DNA from 2 places in the Pseudarthrobacter sp. LT1 genome. Region 2 is predicted to be linked to the other one. Evidence: riboswitches for the same ligand, from Rfam matches in the RefSeq annotation. Region 2 holds a riboswitch; the other holds the start of a gene.
The links. Region 2 has a riboswitch for glycine ahead of gcvP (aminomethyl-transferring glycine dehydrogenase). Riboswitches for the same ligand answer to the same signal wherever they lie in the genome.
Positions count from the first base shown of each region.

Region 1: it holds a riboswitch for glycine, as region 2 does, so the genes downstream of both, cycA (D-serine/D-alanine/glycine transporter) here and gcvP (aminomethyl-transferring glycine dehydrogenase) in region 2, are expected to answer to the same signal.

Region 1 is NZ_CP141830.1:479,969-483,556, reverse strand. Features, by position in the region: gene cycA (D-serine/D-alanine/glycine transporter) at 70-1,581, opposite strand; glycine riboswitch at 1,736-1,833, opposite strand; glycine riboswitch at 2,147-2,246, shown strand; gene gcvP (aminomethyl-transferring glycine dehydrogenase) at 2,399-3,588, shown strand, end outside.
Region 2 is NZ_CP141830.1:915,601-919,188, forward strand. Features, by position in the region: gene VIK36_RS04455 (MFS transporter) at 1-713, opposite strand, end outside; gene VIK36_RS04460 (TetR/AcrR family transcriptional regulator) at 797-1,333, shown strand; glycine riboswitch at 1,426-1,523, shown strand; gene gcvP (aminomethyl-transferring glycine dehydrogenase) at 1,716-3,588, shown strand, end outside.

The sequences.
Region 1 (3,588 bases), 440 kb from region 2:
GCCGCTGGCCGGCTTCAGAAGTCCCAGGTTCGGATGCGCTCAGCTCGGACACGCGGGCCTCCGCGGCGATCACCGTTTGACCCGCGCTTCCCCCGCTTCTGCGGCGGCACCCGTACGGACAGCCTTGCCGGATGCGGCGTCGGTGAAGTCCTGGTCTGCCTGCAGTTCAGCCTGGAACGTGGCGAAACGGGCCTGGTGTGCGGGCCGGCGGCGGAGGACGAACCATGCGGCGCCCAGCAGGATGAACCACACCGGGGTGGCCAGCAGGGCAACCAGGGTGTCCGGCTGGGTGGTGAGGGTCCAGATCACGAAGGCGAAGAAGGCGAAGACCACCCAGACCATGGCAACACCGCCGGGCATCTTGAACTTGGATGCTTCATGCAGGTGCGGCCGGCGGCGGCGGAAGGCGACGTAGCTGGCCAGGATGATGGACCAGACAAAGACGAAGCAGACGGCGGAGACCGTGGTCACCATGTCGAAGGCCTTGCCCACGTCCTGGCCCGCATACATGAGGACGACGCCGGACAGCAGCAGCACGCAGGAGAGGAACAGTGCGTTCTGGGGCACCTTCCGCCGGGACAGTTTGCCAAAGACGTCGGGTGCGTCGCCTTCCTGGGCAAGGCCGAAGACCATGCGGGACGTCGAGTAGATGCCGGAGTTCGCGGAGGACATCGCGGAGCTCAGCACCACGAGATTGACCACGGTGGCCGCGGCGCCCAGGCCTGCCAGGGAGAACATGGCGATGAAGGGGCTGTGACCGGCCCTGAACTCGGTCCAGGGGGTGACGGCCATCAGGATGATGAGGGCGCCCACGTAGAAGAGGAGCACGCGGATGGGGATGGAGTTGATGGCCTTGGGAAGGTTCCGCTCCGGGTTCTTGGCCTCGGCGGCGGTGGTGCCCACCAGTTCGATGCCCACGAACGCGAAAACGGCGATCTGGAAGCCGGCCACGAAGCCCATGAACTCGTTCGGGAAGAATCCGCCTTGGCTCCACAGGTTGGTGAAGGTGGCAGGGCCGGCGTCGGACTGGAAACCGGTGAAGATCATGAACAGGCCAACGATGATCAGGGCAGCAATGGCAATGATCTTGATGAGTGCGAACCAGAACTCCGTTTCGCCGAACGCCTTCACGGTGGTGAGGTTCAGCAGGAGCAGGATGGCCACGGTGGCCAGGCCGGGAATCCAGAGGGGCAGTCCGGGCCACAGCTCTTTGGAGTAGCCCGCGATGGCGATGACGTCGGCAATGCCGGTGATGACCCAGCAGAACCAGTAGGTCCAGCCTGTGAAGAAGCCGGCCCATGGACCCAGCAGGTCAGCGGCAAAGTCGCTGAAGGACTTGTAGTTGAGGTTGCTGAGCAGCAGTTCACCCATGGCACGCATGACGAAGAACAGCATGAAGCCGATGATCATGTACACGAAGATCACCGAGGGGCCGGCCGCCGAGATGGTCTTGCCTGAGCCCATGAACAGGCCGGTGCCGATTGCACCGCCGATGGCGATCAGTTGGATGTGGCGGTTGCTGAGCTGCCGCTCCAGGTGCGGGGCTCCGCCGCCGGGGGACGTCGGGGAATGGGTCGTCATTGAGGAACTCCATCGTTCGAGCGGCACCCGGGGTGTCGCAAAGATTGGATTTCCTCCCCGCTCTGTCTGGGACCTGAGAGTTTCCACATGCCGGCATGGGCGTGCTTGCACCGTCGGTGAGCCAGGACACGGCCCGGCTGCTTTCCAGAGTTGCCTCACCGCGGCGGTACGTGGGCCTGAGAGTTTCCTGGGGAGGGTTTGCTCCTACGGCGCCTGCTGAACGTACCGGCAGGGCTCTCCCGCCGCAGGTCAAAAGCGTTTGCTTGCTAAATCAGTGTTCAGTTGTCGGAGGGCATCCATCCCAGGCGCGGTAATGCGCAGAATGGATTGTGGGGCCTCCGGTGATCCCGGCCGGCGAACAGAGCACCCAGCATCTTTGGGCCAGTTCCGCTGTCCGGCCGGATCACGGGGTTCAGTGTGGCGCCCGTCACGGACAAAAGTCAAACCCGGCGTTACGCCATCCACGTAACGCTCTGGAGCCCCAATCCATGACGGACCGATTTGCTCCCCGCCCCGCTTTGCCGGTAACCTGTGAGCCGAATCACCCACATTTCAATATGCCTTTCGAGCTGTGGCGGGAGAGTTCTCCCGGCCATCACCGGGCAGGCGCCGTAGGAGCAAATCCTCCCCAGGAATCTCTCAGGCCCATGTACCGTCACGGCGAGGCGACTCTGGAAAGCAGTGCTGCTCCGGCAGCACTCACCGACGGTGCAAGCAGGCCCTGATGGGTCTGCGGAATCTCTCAGGTCCAATACAGAGCGGGGAGGGACCCGATCCATGCCGTGCCACCCGTGGCCGGCCAAACCTGGAGTTCCTCATGACGATTCAATCCCTTCCCTCTGCCTTTGCAGACCGGCATATCGGTGCACGCCGCCAGGCTGACGTGGACACCATGCTCAAGGCCGTTGGCTACGACAGCGTTGATGGACTGGTGGACATCGCCGTTCCCAACTCAATCCGCCAGTCCAAGCCCCTTGCGCTCAAAGACGCGCTGAGCGAGGTTGAGGTGCTTGCGGAACTGCGCAGGCTCGCCGCCAAGAACAAGACCGCCGTACAGATGATCGGCCAGGGCTACTACGACACCATCACGCCCGCCGTCATCCGCCGGAATGTCCTCGAGGCCCCGGCCTGGTACACCGCCTACACCCCGTACCAGCCCGAGATTTCCCAGGGCCGGCTCGAGGCACTCCTGAACTTCCAGACCATGGTCCAGGACCTGGTGGGCCTGCCCATCGCCAACGCCTCCCTGCTCGATGAAGCCACCGCCGTGGCCGAAGCCGTCCTCATGATGCGCCGCGCCAACAAGAACAAGGACGTCCGCGACGGCAAGACCGTCCTGGACGCCGACGTCCTGCCGCAGACCATCGCCATCGTCAAGGGCCGCGCCGAGGCGCTCGGCTTCGAGGTTGAGGTCGCCGACCTGTCCAAGGGCCTGCCCGACGGCGCAATCAACGGCATCGTGCTCCAGCAGCCGGGCGTCTCCGGCCGCGTTTTCAGCCACGCCGGCGTCATCGCCGAAGCAAAGGAGCGCGGCGCGCTGGTGACGGTGGCCGCTGACCTGCTGGCACTGACCCTGATCACCCCTCCAGGCGAGCAGGGTGCCGACATCGCCGTCGGCTCCACCCAGCGTTTCGGTGTCCCGCTGTTCTTCGGCGGCCCGCACGCCGCATACATGGCAGTGGCCAAGGGCCTGGAACGTTCCATGCCGGGCCGCCTGGTGGGCGTATCCAAGGACGACGCCGGCCTCCCGGCTTACCGCCTGGCGCTGCAGACCCGCGAGCAGCACATCCGCCGCGAGAAGGCCACGTCCAACATCTGCACCGCGCAGGCCCTGCTGGCCATCGTCTCCTCCTTCTACGCCGTCTACCACGGCCCCGACGGGCTGAAGGCCATCGCCGAGCGCGTCCACAACAACGCACGCGCCCTCGCCACCACGCTCAAGATCGCAGGCCGGGAACTGGCCGCCGAGACGTTCTTCGATACGGTCACCGTTTCCGTCCCGGGCAA
Region 2 (3,588 bases):
CCTTCGGTGGCTACTGACTTGATGCCGTAGACCACGGGCACCATGACCAGCATGGAGAGCAGGACGCTTGGGATATCCACCCTGCCCGGCGCGGGATCCCTGGATTCCGGGATGAGGACGGGCCCCAGCGCCAGCAGGGGCAGCATGAGTGGCACGGCCACCAGGAAGACGGCGCCCCACCAGAAGTGCTCCACCAGCCATCCACCGAGGATTGGGCCCAGGGCGGCGCCGCCGGAGAATCCGGCCGCCCAGATGGCCACCGCAAGCCGCCGGCGGTTGGGCTCCGGGAATATGTTACGGATCAGCGACAGGGTGGACGGCATCAGCATGGCGCCGAAGAACCCGAGCGCCGCACGGCCGGCGATCAGCCACTCCGGGGTGGGGGCGAAGGCCGTGGCGGCGGACAGCGCGGCGAAGCCCAGGCTGCCGATGACCAGCAGCCGCCGCCGCCCAATGCGGTCGCCGAGGCTTCCCATTGATACCAGCAGCCCGGCCAGGACCAGGGGGTAGGCGTCCACGATCCACAGCAGCTGCAGGCCGGTTGGTTCCAGGGCGCGTGCGATCGCGGGCAGGGCAAAGGTCAGGGCGGTGTTGTCCACTGCCACCAGCAGCACGGGAAACATCAGCAGCCCCAGTGCAAGCCAATCCCGCCACGGGGGCCGCGCGGCGGTGCTGTCCCTTTGGGTGGGGGCCGGACTGAGGGAAGTCGTCATGCAATAACTGTACCGTCTGGACGGTATAGTTTGAAAACGGACGCATTCCTTCTTCCCTGCCGGTGGAGGGCATGATGGAAGGCATGCCCCGAAAGCCTGTAGCCCGTGATGCGGTCCTTGACGCCTTCGAGTCCCTGCTGATCGAAGTGGGGGAGCGTGCTGCAACCCTCGACGCCGTAGCCCGGAAGGCCGGGGTGTCCAAAGGTGGCCTCCTCTACCACTTTCCCAACAAGGAAGCGCTCATCGCCGTGCTGCTTGACCGCCTGGAGGGGCTGGCCAAGGCGGACGCCGACGCGATGGCTTCGGCCGGCGAAGGTGCCGCCGAGTATTTCATCCGCTCCTCCGTCTGGGCGAATACTCCGCTGGACCGGGTCATCGTGGCTGCCACGCGGCTTGCGGAGGTGGCGCATGAAGAGACGCGCCGCCGGTTCGCCGCCATCCAGCAGCGATGGCTGGACGAGATCGCAGCAGATGTGGGGCCCGGCCTGGCCAAGGCTGTCCTGTATATGGGTGACGGTTTGTACTTCAATGCCATGCTTTCCGTGGGCCCTGCGCCGGAAGGCGGAGCGGCCGCTGATGTGGAGGAACTCCTGGCCGCCTTGGAACGGCTCCGCAGGTAGTTTTCCATTTGCCGGGAGGGCTCGTGGCGTAGGACAATGGAGAGTTGTGAGGGCTGTCACCGGCCGTCATGATCCAACAAATGAATAGCCTTTGATCTGCGGCGGGAGAGTTCTGCCGGAAGTACAGGCAGGCGCCGTAGGAGCAAATCCTCCCCAGGAATCTCGCAGGCCCCTGTACCGCCGCGGCGAGGCACCTCTGGAAAGCAGCAGGCAGTTGTCCGGCCTCCCTTGGGGGAAGCGAAACGGCTGTTGTGCTCACCGACGGTGCAAGCGGGTCCTCCCCAGGCAGGGAACGCGGAAACTCTCAGGTCCAATACAGAGCGGGGAGGGACCCGAATAGCTGTGGCGTACCCTGCGCCGCCTGAATAAATGGAGTTCCTTCGTGTCGGTTACCCCAGCCTCCACCACCTTCGTCGACCGCCACATTGGCGCACGCCGCCAGGACGACGTCGACACCATGCTCAAAGCCGTGGGTTACGGCACGGTCGATTCACTGGTGGACACCGCCGTACCCAAGGTCATCCGCCAGGAAACCGCCCTCCGCCTGCAGGATGCCCTCAGTGAAGTTGAGGTGCTCGCGGAACTACGCAGGCTCGCCGCCAAGAACAAGACCGCCGTACAGATGATCGGCCAGGGCTACTACGACACCATCACGCCCGCCGTCATCCGCCGGAATGTCCTCGAGGCCCCAGCCTGGTACACCGCCTACACCCCGTACCAGCCCGAGATCTCCCAGGGCCGGCTCGAGGCACTCCTGAACTTCCAGACCATGGTCCAGGACCTGGTGGGCCTGCCCATCGCCAACGCCTCCCTCCTCGATGAAGCCACCGCCGTGGCCGAGGCCGTGCTGCTCATGCGCCGCTCCAACAAGACCAAGCCTGCAGCGGACGGCAAGACTGTCCTGGACATCGACGTGCTGCCGCAGACCATCGCCATCGTCAAGGGCCGCGCCGAGGCGCTCGGGTTCGAAGTTGAGGTCGCCGACCTGTCCAAGGGGCTGCCCGACGGCGACATCAACGGCATCGTGCTCCAGCAGCCCGGCGCCTCCGGCCGGGTCTGGGACCAGTCCGCCTCTATTGCGGCGGCGAAGGACCGCGGCGCACTGGTCACCGTGGCCGCTGACCTGCTGGCACTGACTCTGATCACCCCTCCGGGCGAGCAGGGCGCCGACATCGCCGTCGGCTCCACCCAGCGTTTCGGTGTCCCGCTGTTCTTCGGCGGCCCGCACGCCGCATACATGGCTGTCCGCAAGGGCCTGGAGCGTTCACTGCCCGGCCGCCTGGTGGGCGTGTCCAAGGATGACGCAGGGGTGCCCGCGTACCGCCTGGCGCTGCAGACCCGCGAGCAGCACATCCGCCGCGAGAAGGCCACGTCCAACATCTGCACCGCGCAGGCCCTTCTGGCCATCGTCTCCTCCATGTACGCCGTCTTCCACGGCCCCGACGGGCTGAAGGCGATTGCGGAAACGACTCACGGCCACGCCCGGGTGCTGGCGGCCTCGCTGGCAGCTGCCGGTGTGGAGGTGCTCCACACGAGCTTCTTCGACACCCTTACCGTCCGCGTCCCCGGACGCGCTGCCGCGCTTGTCGCCGATGCCGAAGAGCGCGGAATCAACCTGCGTCCCGTCGACTCCGATACCGTGGGCATCTCGCTCGATGAAACCACGACGGCGGCCATCGTCGCCGACGTCGCGGACGTCTTTGGCGCCTCCGTTGCCGCGGCTGAAGGCTTCGGACTGGAGGCCGCCGTCGGACGATCCTCCGACTACCTGCAGCACCCGGTGTTCAACACGCACCGGTCCGAAACCCAGCTCCTGCGCTACATCCGGAAGCTGTCGGACCGGGACCTTGCGCTGGACCGCACCATGATCCCGCTGGGCTCGTGCACCATGAAGCTGAATGCCACCGCAGAGATGGAAGCCATCTCCTGGCCGGAGTTCGCCTCCATCCACCCCTTCGCCCCGGACTCCCAGACCGAAGGCTGGCGTGAACTGATCGCCGACCTGGAGGCGGACCTGACCGCGATCACCGGGTACGACCAGGTGTCCATCCAGCCCAATGCCGGATCCCAGGGCGAGCTCGCAGGCCTGCTGGCCATCCGCGGCTACCACCACTCCCGCGGCGAAGAGCAGCGCAACGTCTGCCTGATCCCCGCCTCCGCCCACGGCACCAATGCCGCCTCCGCCGTTCTGGCCGGCATGAAGGTCGTTGTTGTGGCCACGGCCGCTGACGGCACTATCAACCACGACGACCTGA